One region of the Streptomyces sp. NPDC053367 genome, then DNA from elsewhere that is predicted to be linked to it. Evidence: riboswitches for the same ligand, from Rfam matches in the RefSeq annotation. Region 1 holds a riboswitch; each other region holds the start of a gene.

Region 1 (4,904 bases):
GGGCCAGCTCGACGGCGTCCAGGGTCTCGGTGAGCGAGCCGATCTGGTTCACCTTCACCAGCAGGGCGTTGGCGGCGCCCTCCTCGATGCCGCGGGCCAGGCGCTCGGGGTTGGTGACGAACAGGTCGTCGCCGACGAGCTGGACCTTGTCACCGAGCTTGTCGGTGATGGTCTTCCAGCCGTCCCAGTCGTCCTCGAACAGCGGGTCCTCGATGGAGACCAGCGGGTAGGCGTCGACCAGCTCGGCGTAGTACTCCGTCATCTCGGCGGCGGAGCGGTTCTTGCCCTCGAAGACGTACGAGCCGTCCTTGTAGAACTCGGACGCGGCCACGTCCAGGGCGAGCGCGATCTGCTCGCCGGGGGTGTAGCCGGCCTCCTTGATGGCCTCGAGGATGAGGTCGAGGGCCTCGCGGTTGGAGCCGAGGTTCGGGGCGAAGCCGCCCTCGTCGCCGAGACCGGTGGCCAGGCCCTTGCTCTTCAGGACCTTCTTGAGGGTGTGGTAGACCTCGGCACCCCAGCGCAGGGCCTCGGAGAAGGACTCCGCGCCGATCGGGGCGATCATGAACTCCTGGATGTCCACGTTGGAGTCGGCGTGCGAGCCGCCGTTCAGGATGTTCATCATCGGCACCGGCAGCAGGTGCGCGTTGGGGCCGCCCAGGTAGCGGAACAGCGGCAGGTCGCTGGCCTCGGAGGCGGCGTGGGCCACGGCGAGCGAGACACCGAGGATGGCGTTGGCGCCGAGCGAGCCCTTGTTGTCGGTGGCGTCCAGGTCGAACATGGCCTGGTCGATCAGGCGCTGCTCGGTGGCGTCGTAGCCGACGAGCTCCGGGCCGATCTGCTCGATGACCGCGAGGACGGCCTTCTCGACACCCTTGCCGAGGTAGCGGTTCGAGTCGCCGTCGCGGAGCTCGATGGCCTCGAAGGCGCCCGTGGAGGCGCCGGACGGGACGGCGGCACGACCCGTGCTGCCGTCGTCGAGGCCGACCTCGACCTCGACCGTGGGGTTGCCTCGGGAGTCCAGGATTTCCCGGGCTACGACGACGTCGATGGACGGCACGAGCATCTCCTTCGTGGATGTGACGCTTTTGAGCAGAACCGCGGGTGGCTCTGCGAGACGAGCCTAACCGGCTCCGGGGGATCGGCCAGCCGATCGCCCACCCCGTGGACGGAAACCGAGCGTAAATTGTTTCCGAACGGAACAAACGGGCGGAGGTGAGCTCGTCCGTGCACCGTCGCGCCCCCTCACCGCCGGGCGCGGCCCACCCCGGCGATGACCCCGGCGATGATCCCGGCGACGGCCCCCGGGCATGGCCCCGCCCCGGTGCGTACGGGGGAACACGCACCGGGGCGGGGAGCCAGGGGGGGAGAGCGCCGACTACTTGAGGTGCAGCTGCTGACCCGGGTAGATGAAGTCGGCGTCGTCGATGATGTCCTTGTTCAGCTCGAACAGCTTCTGCCAGCCACCCTTGACGTGGTGCTTCTCGGCGATCGAGCTGAGGGTGTCGCCCTTGACGACCTTGTACTCGCCGTCGCCCTTCTCGACCTTCTTGCCGGTCGGCGTGGTGACGGTCTTCTTCGCGGCCGGGCGCTCCTGCGAGCGGGAGGCGCTCTGCTGCTCGGTCTCGCGGGTGGGGGCCGGGGCGGGGGTGCTCTCCTGCGTGGCGGTGCTGCCGGAGTCCGCGGAGCCGCCGTTGTACGGAGTGCTGGACAGGCCCACGCCGCAGACCGGCCAGGCGCCCTTGCCCTGGCCCGCGAGGACCTTCTCGGCGATCTCGATCTGCTGGGACTTGCTGGCCTGGTCGGCCGTGGCGGCGTACTGCGTGCCGCCGTACGCGGCCCAGGTGGAGGCGGAGAACTGCAGACCGCCGTAGTAGCCGTTGCCGGTGTTGATGGACCAGTTGCCGCCGGACTCGCACTGGGCGACGGCGTCCCACTCGGAAGCGGTGGCGGCGGAGGCGTTGCCGGCCGCCATGAGCGGGGCGGCGACGGCGGCGCCGGTCACACCGGCGATGGCGATGGCGCGAGTGGCCTTGTTCGGACGACGGTGCTTGCCCTTGCCGGAAAACAGCATGGAAGATCCCCTCACCGACGCCTGCGAGGTGAGCTGTCGGGTTCGGGCCGGTTGAGTTGCCCGGCCGCGGCTCTCACGAGCTGCGGCTTCACCCCAAGCCGGTTCCGGTGTCGAGTTTCCTCAACCCCCGGACCCGGCGCTTACCTTGGGTCCCCCGCTCCTGCCTACGGCGCTTGACGCGACGACTGTTCCCGGGCGGCCACTGGCAGGATTCGGCGTGTGTGGCTGCCGGGGCTCGTGTTGGCGAGCGGTCACGACCGTAGACAGGCGATCGGCGGATTTTCAAAGACGATCAGGGCTTCTGAGACTCATCCCACAGTTTCGCCAAACCGGACATATGGCGGCGAACCATGCGTGAACTCCCGCTACTTTTCGCCCGGTTCGACCCCTACAGCAAGCGTCTGACCGGGCAGGATGAGGTTCGGATCGGTACCGACCGTCTGCTGGTTCTCGGCATACAGCTCCGACCATCCGCCCTGGAGTCCAAGGGAGTCGGCGATGCCCCACAGGCTGTCGCCGGCCCGCACGGTGTACTCGCCGTCGGCCGCATCCCGTACGACCGCGCCGCCGCGCGAGGCGTGACGCGCCGTGGAATCGCCCGTACGGCCGTCCGCCACGTCCTCCCCGACACCCTCGTCGGCGCTGTCGCCGCGGTGCCGGCCGGTGCCCGTGTCGGCGTCAGCGTCGGCCGAAGAGGTACCACTCTGGCCGGACTTGTCCGAGTCGTCCTGGAGGTTGCCTGTGGCGGAGCTGTCGGACTCCGGCGAAGCGGCACCCGCGTCCCGGCTCGAGCCGGAGTCCGCATCAGGCGAAGGGTCCGCTTTGGTCGTATTTCTCTGATTGCCCTGCTCGTCCTGACCGTCGCTCCCTGTCGAGCCGTTAGACGACGAGGGCGACGAGGAAGACGACGGGGAGGGGAGCAGAGGGGAGGAGTCGGAGGAACCGGAGGAACCGGACGACTCGGACGATCCGGGGGTGTCGATCAGGCCGCCCAGACCCGAGGAGGCGTCCTCGGAGACTCCGGTGTCGACGTCGGCCGGCGCCGAGTCCTCGCCGAGGCCCGAGAGCGGGCCGCAGGTGGGCCACGCCGTGACGCCCTGGTCCGCGAGGACGCGCTCGGCGACGGCTATCTGCTGCTGACGGCTGGCCTGCTCGGGGCTCGGGGCGTAGTCCAGGCCGCCGTAGGTCTCCCAGTCCGTCTGGGTCAGCCGCAGGCCGCCGAAGTGGCCGTAGCCGTCGTACGCGCTCCAGGCACCGCCCGTCTCGCACTCCGCGACCCGGTCCCAGGTCGTACCGTCCGCCGCGTTCGCGCCCGAGGCGCCGAGCAGCGGGATCGCGATGGCGGAGCCGGTCACTCCGGCTGCGACGAGGAGAGCCGGAGCCTGGCGGGGGCGACGGTGACGACCGTTCCCGGAGAGCATGCGGAAGCCTTTCGTGCGACAGCAGGGACCACGCGGCGTGTGAAGCGGGGCGCCGCGCTGATGGGTGAACGTATCGGCAGACGATCACTTGTCACAAGTTAATGCCGCACAGATCACGTGAAGATCACAGACTTGAGGGTGTGTCACGTTCGCCGTCGTCAACGGCCTGTGCTGTACGCCGCCTTGGTGCGACGGGTGCTCACCGGGTCGGTGTGAAGGCGACCGGCAGGGTGCGCAGGCCGCGCATGATGAGGCCGCCGCGCCAGCGCAACTCGGCCGGATCCACGGCCAGTCGCAGGTCCGGCAGCCGGGTGAGCAGGGTGGCCAGCGCCGTCTGCCCCTCCAGCCGGGCCAGCGGGGCGCCCAGGCAGTAGTGGATGCCGTGCCCGTAGCCCAGATGCTGGTTGTCACGGCGGGCGAGGTCGAGGGTGTCAGGGTCCTGGAACCGGGCCGGGTCCCGGTCCGCCGCGGCCAGCACCACCAGCACGGGGTCGCCGGCCGCGATGTCCTGTCCGCCGATGGTCAGCGGCCTGGTGGCGAACCGCCAGGTCGCCAGCTCCACCGGCCCGTCGAACCGCAGCAGTTCCTCCACCCCCGTCGCGAGGAGGCCGGTCTCCCCCGCGGCGAGCGAGCGCTGGAGGCGCTCACGCTGCTCAGGGTGGTTGAGCAGGGCGAACGTGCCGTTGCCGATGAGGTTGACGGTCGTCTCGAATCCGGCGAACAGCAGGATGAACGCCATCGCCGCCGCCTCGTTCTCGGTGAGGTGCTCACCGTGATCCGAGGCGCGGATGAGGCCCGAGATCAGGTCCTCGCCCGGCGCGGGCTCCGCGGGCAGCGCCTCCCGCTTGCGGTGGATGAGCTCGGCGAGATAGCCGCGCATCTTCTTCACCGACCGCGCGACCCCGCCCCGCGGGCCGCCGCCGTGCCGGATCATCATGCCCGCCCAGTCCCGGAAGTCGTCCTGGTCCTCCCGCGGGACGCCCAGCATGTCGCAGATGGCGTAGATGGGCAGCGGGAAGGCGAACTCATGGATGAGGTCCGCCGACCCCTTCGCCGCGAACTGGTCGATGAGGTGGTCGGTCAGCTCCTGCACCCGCGGCGCGAACTCGGCCACCCTTCGCGGTGTGAACGCCTTGCTCACCAGCCGCCGCAGCCTGGTGTGGTCCGGCGGGTCGATGTTCAGCAGATGCGTCATCAGCTCCGCCTTGCGCTCACCGGGGATGCCGGTCTTCCCCTTCGCGTGCGCGGGCTCGTCGTGATGCTCCGGGTTCTTCGACAACCGCGCGTCCGCCAGCGCCTGTTTGGCGTCGGCGTATCGCGTGACCAACCACGCCTCCACCCCGCTCGGCAGACGCGTCCTGTGCACCGGCGCGTGCTCCCGCAGCCAGGCGTAGGCGGGGTACGGGTCGGTG
Region 2 (4,904 bases), on a different contig from region 1:
CCCGGCCAGCTCCGTCATGCGCAGCCGCCGCTCGGGCGCCTCGGACAGGGTGGCCAGGATGGAGTAGTACAGATGAGGCATGCCGGCGTCCTGCTGGAGCTGCCGGTCCAGCGCGTCCTCCAGGAGGTGCGTCGCGGCGACGTAGGCGCGCCAGGCGCGCTGCTCGTCGGGGGTGAGCCAGCGGGTCGTCATGCCGCCAGTGTAGGTTTGCTTCAAACTTGAACCAAGTTCACCTCTTTGAGGGAGACCGCGCACCGATGCCGTACCCGTACGTCCTCCTCTCCGCCGCCGTCTCCCTCGACGGCTACCTCGACGACACCGGCCCCGACCGCCTGCTGCTCTCCTCCCCGGCCGACTTCGACCGGGTCGACGCCGTACGGGCCTCCTGCGACGCGATCCTCGTGGGCGCAGGCACCCTGCGCGCCGACAACCCCCGGCTGCTGGTCAACTCCGCCGAGCGGCGCGCCGCCCGGGCGGCCGAGGGCCGGCCCGAGTTCCCGCTGAAGGTCTGCGTCAGCGCCACCGGCGACCTCGACCCCGCCGCCCGCTTCTGGCACACCGGCGGCGAGAAGGTCCTGTACACGACCGAGAAGGGCGCCGAGCGCGCCGGGCGGGCGGGGATCGCCGCCGACGTCGTCGCCCTCGGCCCGGCGCTCGACTGGCGGGCCGTCCTGGAGCATCTGCACGACGTACGAGGAGTGCGGCGGCTCATGGTCGAGGGCGGCGGCACCGTCCACACCCAGCTGCTCCGGCAGCAGCTCGCCGACGAACTCCAGCTCGTCCTCGCGCCCCTGCTGGTCGGCACGCCCGAGGCACCCCGGCTGTTCGGGCCCGGCGGCTACCAGGGCGGGCGGCTGCGGCTGGTCGAGACGCGGCGGATCGAGGACGTGGTGCTCATGCGCTACGAGCCCACCGCGCCCGGCACGGCAGGCACCGCCGTGCCCGCCGACCGGCACTGGCTCGCCCTCGCCTGCGAGCTGGCGGCCATGTGCCCGCCGTCGCAGAGCGCCTTCAGCGTGGGTGCGGTCGTGGTCGCCGCGGACGGGACCGAGCTGGCCCGCGGCCACTCCCGCGAGGGCGACGACCCCGTGGTGCACGCCGAGGAGGCCGCCCTCGCCAAGATCGACCCGGCGGACCCCCGGCTGCCCGGCGCCACCGTCTACTCCAGCCTCGAACCCTGCGCCCGGCGCGCCTCCCGGCCGGCACCCTGCGCCCGGCTGATCCTCGACGCCGGTGTACGCCGGGTGGTCACCGCCTGGCGGGAGCCCGACACCTTCGTCGCCGACGCGGACGGCAGCGGGCTGCTCGCCTCCCAGGGGGTCGACGTCGTCGTCCTGCCGGAGTACGAGGAGCGGGCCAAGGCGCCCAACGCGCATCTGCCCGGCTGACCCGCGACCGGCCCCGGAAGCGAAACCCGCAGGTCAGAGGGGTGGGCCTAAACGTTTCGCTTTCTGTCCCGCAGATGGCGTACACTGGTTTCACCGACGCGGGGTGGAGCAGCTCGGTAGCTCGCTGGGCTCATAACCCAGAGGTCGCAGGTTCAAATCCTGTCCCCGCTACTGAAGACTCAGGGCCGGTGTCCATGCAGATGGACACCGGCCCTGAGTCGTTCCCGCAGACGCTGTCGCCCGGGTGGACCACCCCGCTCGCCGCCCCGCGCCCGCCACGGCAAGGCTGGACGGACGGGGCCCGACGCGCGGCCCGCGACGACATGCTCTGCGGGAGTACGAGTGGTGCCGCCTGGTGAGCTGTGGCCCGAGCCGAGGGACGCGAGCGCGCACCGAGGGGCTGCCGAGCGGACCGGTGCGCACCTCGCGCGGCCACCGCGCCCGCGCCGCAGGCGGCGGCCCGACGGGCGGCGGCTCACCTTCATCCGCACCTGCGTCCGCGCCCTGCCCGCCCTGCTCATCGCCGGCGGCGCCGCCTACGACTGGCTCACCCCGGCCGCGTACGCCGCGGTCCCCTTCTTCACCGCGGCCCCCCTCGTCGCCGCCCCGCTCTACTCCCGGCGCGGCACGCTGCTCACCGGGGCCGCCGCGATCGTCGTCGTCCTGGGCGTGCACCTGCTGATGGGGATCGTCCTGGACGTCGATTCGGTCACCGAGCTGGTCACCGTGGTGACGGTGTCGGCCCTGGCCGTCGTCATCAACGTCCTGGTGCGCCGCAGCGACGAGCGGCTCGCCTCCGCGCGGGCGATCGCCGAGGCCGCCCAGCGGGCCGTCCTGCCCGAACCGGCCGAGCGGATCGGCGAGTTCGAGATCGCCGCGCGCTACGAGGCGGCGCAGGCGGACGCCTTCATCGGCGGCGACCTGTACGCGGTGCAGGACAGCCCCCACGGGGTGCGGCTCATCGTCGGGGACGTCCGCGGCAAGGGCATGGGCGCGGTGTCCGCGGTCGCCGTCGTCATCGGGGCGTTCCGGGAGGCGGCCGAGCAGGAGGCCACCCTGGAGGCGGTCGCCCGGCGGCTGGACCGCGCCCTGGACCGGGAGGGCGCACGGCGCGAAGGGCCGGACGCCCACGAGGGGTTCACCACGGCCGTGCTCGCCGAACTCCCGCACGGCGACGGTGTCGTACGCCTCGTCAACCGCGGCCACCCCGCCCCGCTGGTGCTGCACGTCAACGGCACGCTGGACGCCCTCGCCGCCCGCCGGACCGCGCTGCCGCTCGGGATGAGCGAGCTCGGCGGCCGGCCGGACCACGCCGAGGAGCACCCCTTCCCCGCCGGAGCCACCCTGCTGCTCCACACCGACGGCCTGTCCGAGGCGCGCGACGCCCGCGGGAGGTTCTACGACCCCGAGGCGCGGCTCGCCGGACGCACCTTCCGTGGCCCCGGCCATCTGCTGCGCACCCTCGCGGAGGAGGTCCGCCGGCACACGGGCGGCGCCCTCACCGACGACATGGCGCTGCTCGCCGTACGGCGCCCGGCCCCGAAGTGACGTGCTGTGACCGGACGAGCGCCCTGCGCATAACATCTGAGTCACCATCAAAAACTCGTACGGTGCTGAGCCGGGGTCAACTCGCCCGTTTTTCGCCGTCCGTGGGCCGTACGTCCCGGCCGGGAAGTTTAATGATCAAGCCGAACGGCTTGGAATTGCGGCCCCGGTTCTATTAACGTCCGATAACGCAGCGCGGTCGTCCCAGCCGTCACAAGAGACGGCTCCGTGCGCACGCGCCGAATCCCGTCAGGGAACCGGGGAACCACCAACTTGGGGTGAATCGGGCGTATTTCGCCGTGGACACACGGTCGCATATACGCGCGTAGGAGACCTTCCTGCTCCGAACCCGTCAGCTAACCCGGTAGGCGAGAAGGAAGGAAAGGAGCACGCCCACGTGGCGTCCAACCGCCCTGCCCCGCACGTCCCGTTCGTGCCGGGCCAGCGCACCGCCGAGACCGAGGAAACGTTCGTCTACGGCGGCCACCCCACCGACGAGGGACCGTGGGAGGAGTGGAACCCCACCGCGGACTCCGTCCGCCCCGTCCGCGGCCGCCACCGCGTCGCCAAGCAGCGCGGCGGACTCGCCCGCAGCTCCACCGTCCTCGGCGTCGGCGTCATAGCCGCCGTGGGCGCCGGCGGCATGGCCAGCGCCCAGTCCGGCAAGCCGCCGGTCGCCATCTCCATGCCCGACCTGCCCTCCATCGGCTCCCTCATCTCCGACGGCGACGCGCCCGCCGAGGAGACCACCGAGGCCGTCGCCCCGCTCAGCAGCCTCGGCACCGACACCGCCGACACCGCCACCGAGGGCACCGCCGACGCCGGCGAGGCACTGCGCGCCCGGATCATGGCCCAGGCCGCCCAGCAGCAGGACCAGGCCGACACCAAGGCCGCGGAGGCCGCCCAGGCCGCGGCTCAGGCAGCCGCCGAGAAGGCCGCGGCCGAGGCCGCCGCCCAGGCCGAGAAGGAGGCGGAGGCCAAGGCCGCCGCCGCGAAGGCCGCCGCGGAGGAAGAGGCCCGCAAGAAGGCCGAGGCCGAGCGCCTCGCCGAGCTGGCCCGCCAGTACACGCTGCCGACCTCCTCGTACACGATCACCTCCACCTACGGCCAGGCCGGCTCCATGTGGTCCTCCGGCTACCACACCGGCCTCGACTTCGCCGCGCCCACCGGCACGCCGATCAAGGCCGTCCACACCGGCACGATCACCGAGGCCGGCTGGAGCGGGTCGTACGGCTACAGCACCGTGCTCACCCTCGAGGACGGCACCGAGATCCGCTACGCCCACCAGTCCTCGATCAACGTCAGCGTCGGCCAGCAGGTCAACACCGGCGACGTCATCGGACGGGTCGGCGCCACCGGCAACGTCACCGGACCGCACCTGCACCTCGAGGTCCACATCGACGGGGCCGGCGTGGACCCCATGGCCTGGCTGCGCGACCGGGGCCTGAACCCCTGACGCCCCTGCGGCCGGCGCGACGGCTTCACTGAAACCCCGGCGGTCCTGACGGCAACCCCCCGACGTCAGGGCTGCCGGTTTCGTCGTGCGCGGCCCCGCTCCAGGAGCGGTACGGGTTGTACGCGGGGTACTGCGGGTGGGCCGGGTGCAGCGGCTGGGCCGGATGGGGCCGGCCCCCGTAGCCGTACCCGTGGTACGCCGGGACGGGTGCCGTGGCGCGTGCCGCGTACTGCAGGGCCGGGCGGGCGACCTCGTGCCGGCTCCACAGCTCGCCCAGCAGTTCCCGCTCCCGTACGGCGAAGTCGGCGCCGGCTCCGCCGCGGCGTGCGCGGTGGCGCAGGAAGGCCAGGGACGTGGCGTACGCCTCGTACTGCGCCACGGCTCGCTTCGCCTGCCTGCCCAGGTGATGGCCGGCGTACTCGCGGGCCAGCCGGCGGGCGCGCATCGAGCCGAGCGCGTACGGCTCCGCCGGGGTCAGCCAGCCCGCCACGACGTACGGCGGGAGTTCCTCGCGG
Region 3 (4,904 bases), on a different contig from region 1:
CCCCACATTACGTCATGTACGTCCTGTACATTTTTCACGGAGCCCCTCCGTCGGGGATCCGGAAGGAGGCGTGAGTCATGAGCCCACCGTCCGCGCGCCATGTCCTGCCCGCCGAGCGCACCGGTTCCGGGCCGGGGACCGGGGACCCGTACACGAAGCTGCGGGAGGAACGGATCGTCCTGCTGGGCACACGCGTCGACGACACGTCGGCGAACGACGTGACGGCGCAGTTCATGTATCTGGAGCACAGGGACCCCGACCGGGACATCTCGCTCCACCTGTACTCGCCGGGCGGCTCGTACAGCGCCATGACGGCGGTCCACGACACGATGCGCTCCGTCGGCTGCGACGTGGAGGCGGTCTGCCTGGGGCAGGCCGGTACGGCCGCGGCGGTGCTGCTCGCTGCGGGTACGCCGGGAAGGCGGCTGGCGCTGCCGGGTGCGCGGATCACGCTGCGCCAGCCCGCCCTCGGCGAGCCGGTGGAGGGACAGGCCGGCGATCCGGCGGGCCGGGCCCGGGAATTGCCGCGGACGCGGGCCGGGCTGGAGGAGATGCCGGCCCGGCACACCGGGCGCCGCCGGGAGCAGGTGCGCGCGGACATCGAGCACGACCGCGTCCTCACCGCCCAGGAGGCGCTGGAGTACGGCCTGGTGGACCGGATCGTGCCCGCCCGCGCGGCTGCCCTCGCCCCGCCGGACGGGGAGTGAGGCGCCGGTGCTGCCACCCGAACTGCCGCCGCTGCCCGCGCTGACGCGCGCGGAGGGAGAGCTGATCGACCGTTACCTGGAGACGGTCGACCTGCTGGGCCGGATCAACCCCGCGCACCACGGCGACACGTACGGCGGACTGCGGGCCGCCCAGGCGCTGGTGCGCAAGGCCGCCGAACTGCGCGACGCACTCGCCCTGATGCACCAACGGGGTGAGTCGGAGCTGCACGCGCCGACGCTGGCGCGGGCGTTGCGCGTCCTGGACGGCGAGCGCCGCACCGCGCGGGTGGCGCTGCCGTCGCGCTCCGACGGCTGAGCGCGCGGAGCCGCTGTTAAACGGACCAGATGACGTACCCCCTTTCGGAGTAGACGGTTGTCCTATCTCGGGGCCCCAACGGTTGCGCGGTGCGCGCGCCTTCACCGCGGAGCAATGCGTTCCGTCCCTGGTCCGGGGGCTTTCGGCGGTCTTGACGGACGCTTGTCGATCAAGCTGTCCACCCGAACGGGCGAGTGGTGAGTAACAACACAAATCCCCGGTTCCACTGGGTATTTCGGACAGTTGTGAGTGAAGATCCCTGTCTGACGACAAGCCCCCGCCACCGCGGCGGGGCGATCCGGGCGGACGCCGAGTCCTGCCGCCGCCCGGATGACCGGTCGACAGGAGTGGATCGGCAGGAGTGGAGGACCCAAGCACGACGGTCCGCCGGAGAGCAGTTGTCCGAGCGGTCCTTGGGGTGAAGCCGCCTTCGGGCGGCCGGGCCACTTCGCCAGCCCGAATCCGACAGGTCATCCTTCACAGGCGGCTGACGAAGGGTTGCGCATGACCGCGCAGAATCGTGTCCCGTCTCTCATGGCCCGTGCCGGTACGGCCTCGGCCCTGACCCTCGCCGCCGTGGGCGGCTCCCTGGTGGTGCCCGGTGTCGCCGCCGAGGCCCAGGCCGCCACGCCCGCGACGAAGGCCCTGCAGGTGGCGGCCTCGAAGAAGGGTTCGCCCTACAAGTACGGCGCCACGGGTCCGTACCGGTTCGACTGCTCCGGGCTCACGCTCTACTCGTTCAAGAAGGCGGGCAAGTCCCTGCCGCGTACGGCCGCCCAGCAGTACAACAAGACCCGGCACATCTCCGCCAAGAGCCGCAGGGCGGGGGACCTGGTGTTCTTCCATTCGGGCTCGAACGTCTACCACGTGGGCATCTACGCCGGGAAGGGCCGGATCTGGCACGCGCCGAAGACGGGCGACGTGGTCAGGCTGCAGAAGATCTGGACGAGCAGCGTCTGGTACGGCCGCGTCAGCTGACCCGGTCCCGGGCGCCGAGGCCTCCTGACCGGCCGTCGGCGCCCGGGACCGGCTCTCCTGGGCCCCCGAGCGGCGCTGGTGCGCGCTCTCGGGGGCTCACGGCTCCTGCTGGCCCGCTGTGGTCACCGGCCGGGCCGGGACGGTCCAGGGGAGCTCGATGAGGACGGTCTTCCCGCCCTCACGGGTGGGTCTGACGCGCAGCCGGCCGCCGCACTCCGCCGTGAGACAGCGGATGATCACCATGCCGCGGCCGTTGTCCTGCTGCACCGCGGCCGGCAGTCGCTTCGGGAACCGCGGATGACTGTCGGTGACCCCGATGCGCAGCTGTTCGTCGCGCTCCAGACGCACTTCCACCGTGAAGGTGGGTGACTGCCCGAAGGTGTGCTGTACGGCGTTGGTGGCCAGTTCGGAGACGATCAGCCGGACGGTGTCGGCGCCGTCCGTGTCCGCCGGCAGACCCCACTCCCCGAGGGTGCCGACGACGAAGGCGCGGGCCGCGGAGACCGAGGCGGGATCGCTCGGCAGAGTGACGGATGCTTCCAGGTGGTCTGCCATGGCGACGTCGTCCCTTTCCCACGGGATCGCGGTCCGACATGCATCGGATGGTTCGAGTACGGTCCCGGACCGGTGTTTCGTTCGCCAGACTGCCACCAGTACGCCGGTAACGGTGGCGATCCACCAAGATATGCATATATCTGTCGCTCGAAGCGGTGAACTCTGCGACGGCAGAGCGTATTTGGGCGGCCCTTGAGGAGCAGGGAGGGGCCCATGCAGCACGGACCGGCGGTGCGCCGCCGAAAACTCGGCGCGGAGCTGCGTGCGCTACGCGCCCGCACGGGACTCACCAGCGGCGAGGCGGCCCGGCTGGTGGACTGGCATCAGTCGAAGGTGAGCCGGATCGAGACGGGCGCGAGTGGCGTGAAACCGTCGGACGTACGGTTACTGCTGGACGCCTACGGTGTCTCGGATCCCGAACTGCGCGAGCTGCTGATGATGTTGGCGGGCTCCGACGACGGGATCGGCCGGCACCACTGGTGGCACGCCTACCGCGGGGTGCTGCCACCCGCCTACCGGGACTTCATCAGCCTGGAGTCGCAGGCCAGCGCGATGCGCACACTGGAGACCTCGGTGGTGCCCGGGCTGCTGCAGACCCCCGAGTACGCCCGCGCGGTGACCCGGGCCGCGGTGGCCGGCCTGGCCGACGAGCCGGACGAGCGCGTGGACGCGCTGGTGCAGGTGCGGCTCGCCCGCCAGGAGGTGCTGCGGGCGCAGCCCCCGCTCAGACTGAGCGCCGTGCTGGACGAGGCCGTGCTGCGCAGGGAGGTCGGCGGGCCCGAGGTGATGGAGGGCCAGCGGCGGCGGCTGCTTGAGGCGGCGCGGCTGCCGCAGGTCCGTATCCAGGTGCTGCCGTTCTCCGCCGGGGCGCATATCGGCATCACCGGGCCTTTCGTTATCTTCTCATTTCCGCGCACTTCTGATCTGGACGTGGTTGTTCTCGACCACATGACGAGTAGCCTCTACCTCGAACGGAAAGAAGACCTGGAGGCCTACACCGAGGCCTTCAACACCCTTCAGGCGCACGCCCTTTCACCCGAGGACTCGCTGGATCACATCGCCGGGACAGTTGACGGCGCATAAGGAGGCACCATGTCTGCACTGCCTCGGAACGTCCCCTCCAGTACCCGACTGCACAGCGCGAAGTGGCTGCGCAGCAGCTACAGCACCGGAGCCAACAACTGCGTGGAGACGGCCCGCTGGTCGGGCCGTCTCGCCGTGCGCGACTCCAAGAGGCCGGAAGGACCCGCGCTGCTCTTCTCCCCCGAGAGCTGGGCCGGTTTCACGGCCGCATTCCACTGAGGGCGACCCAGGATCGTCCTCTTCCGAAAAGGGATCGGTTCCGGAACACGGCCGTGCTTCGCCGACTCACGGTCGCGTCTCACCGATCACCCGCACAGCGCGTTCGATCTGTTCCCCGGAGAGGTCCGCGCGGGCGGTCAGCCGCAGCCGGGAGATGCCGTCCGGCACGGACGGCGGCCGGAAGCAGCCCACGGCCACCCCCGCGGCGCGGCAGTCCGCCGCCCACCGCACGGCCTGCTCCGGGGACGGAGCGCGCACCGACACCACGGCCGCGTCCGGCCGCACCGCCTCATGGCCGGCCGCCGTCAGCCGCTCGTACAGCTCCCTCGCCACCTGCCGCGCCCGCGCCGCCCGCTCGGGCTCGCGGCGCAGCAGCTCCAGGGCGGCGAGCGCAGCGCCCGCCGCCGCCGGGGCGAGGCCGGTGTCGAAGATGAACGTCCGGGCAGCGTTGACCAGGTGCTCGATCACCCGCGCGGGGCCCAGGACCGCGCCGCCCTGGCTGCCCAGCGACTTCGACAGGGTCACCGTCACGACGACGTCCTCGGCGCCCGCGAGACCGGCCGCGTGCGGCGCGCCGCGCCCGCCGTCACCGAGGACGCCCAGGCCGTGCGCGTCGTCGACGACCAGGCCCGCGCCGTGCTCGCGGCAGGCCTCGGCGAGGGCGGCCAGCGGGGCCGCGTCGCCGTCGACGGAGAAGACCGTGTCGGACACCGCGACCGCGGGGCCGTCGTGGGTGCCCAGGGCCTTGCGGACGGCGTCAGGGTCGGCGTGGCCGACGACCTGGGTGGTGCCCCGGGCCAGCCGGCAGCCGTCGATGAGCGAGGCGTGGTTGCCCGCGTCGGAGACGATCAGCGAGCCGTGCGGGGCCAGCGCGGTGACCGCCGCGAGGTTGGCGGCGTACCCGGAGGAGAAGACCAGGGCCGCCTCGAAGCCGCAGAAGCCGGCCAGCTCGCGCTCCAGCGCGGTGTGCAGTTCCGTGGTGCCGGTGACCAGACGGGAGCCGGTCGCGCCGCCGCCCCACAGCGCGGCGGACTCCTGCGCCCCGG

Evidence for each region. Region 1 has a riboswitch for cyclic di-AMP ahead of ACIGXJ_RS20495 (transglycosylase family protein). Riboswitches for the same ligand answer to the same signal wherever they lie in the genome.
Region 2: linked by a shared signal. The riboswitch ahead of ACIGXJ_RS09665 (M23 family metallopeptidase) and the one ahead of ACIGXJ_RS20495 (transglycosylase family protein) in region 1 are both predicted to bind cyclic di-AMP.
Region 3: linked by a shared signal. The riboswitch ahead of ACIGXJ_RS13325 (C40 family peptidase) and the one ahead of ACIGXJ_RS20495 (transglycosylase family protein) in region 1 are both predicted to bind cyclic di-AMP.

The regions. Positions count from the first base shown of each region.
Region 1 is NZ_JBITYN010000007.1:98,433-103,336, forward strand. Features, by position in the region: gene eno (phosphopyruvate hydratase) at 1-1,057, opposite strand, end outside; gene ACIGXJ_RS20495 (transglycosylase family protein) at 1,376-2,071, opposite strand; cyclic di-AMP (ydaO/yuaA leader) riboswitch at 2,075-2,253, opposite strand; gene ACIGXJ_RS20500 (transglycosylase family protein) at 2,437-3,426, opposite strand; gene ACIGXJ_RS20505 (cytochrome P450) at 3,692-4,904, opposite strand, start outside.
Region 2 is NZ_JBITYN010000003.1:20,817-25,720, reverse strand. Features, by position in the region: gene ACIGXJ_RS09685 (MarR family winged helix-turn-helix transcriptional regulator) at 1-192, opposite strand, end outside; gene ACIGXJ_RS09680 (dihydrofolate reductase family protein) at 258-1,388, shown strand; tRNA gene ACIGXJ_RS09675 (tRNA-Met) at 1,486-1,559, shown strand; gene ACIGXJ_RS09670 (PP2C family protein-serine/threonine phosphatase) at 1,731-2,936, shown strand; cyclic di-AMP (ydaO/yuaA leader) riboswitch at 3,161-3,319, shown strand; gene ACIGXJ_RS09665 (M23 family metallopeptidase) at 3,331-4,389, shown strand; gene ACIGXJ_RS09660 (PrsW family intramembrane metalloprotease) at 4,415-4,904, opposite strand, start outside.
Region 3 is NZ_JBITYN010000004.1:131,654-136,557, reverse strand. Features, by position in the region: gene ACIGXJ_RS13335 (ATP-dependent Clp protease proteolytic subunit) at 78-707, shown strand; gene ACIGXJ_RS13330 (hypothetical protein) at 715-1,023, shown strand; cyclic di-AMP (ydaO/yuaA leader) riboswitch at 1,321-1,524, shown strand; gene ACIGXJ_RS13325 (C40 family peptidase) at 1,528-2,001, shown strand; gene ACIGXJ_RS13320 (ATP-binding protein) at 2,098-2,556, opposite strand; gene ACIGXJ_RS13315 (helix-turn-helix domain-containing protein) at 2,770-3,639, shown strand; gene ACIGXJ_RS13310 (DUF397 domain-containing protein) at 3,649-3,858, shown strand; gene ACIGXJ_RS13305 (8-amino-7-oxononanoate synthase) at 3,925-4,904, opposite strand, start outside.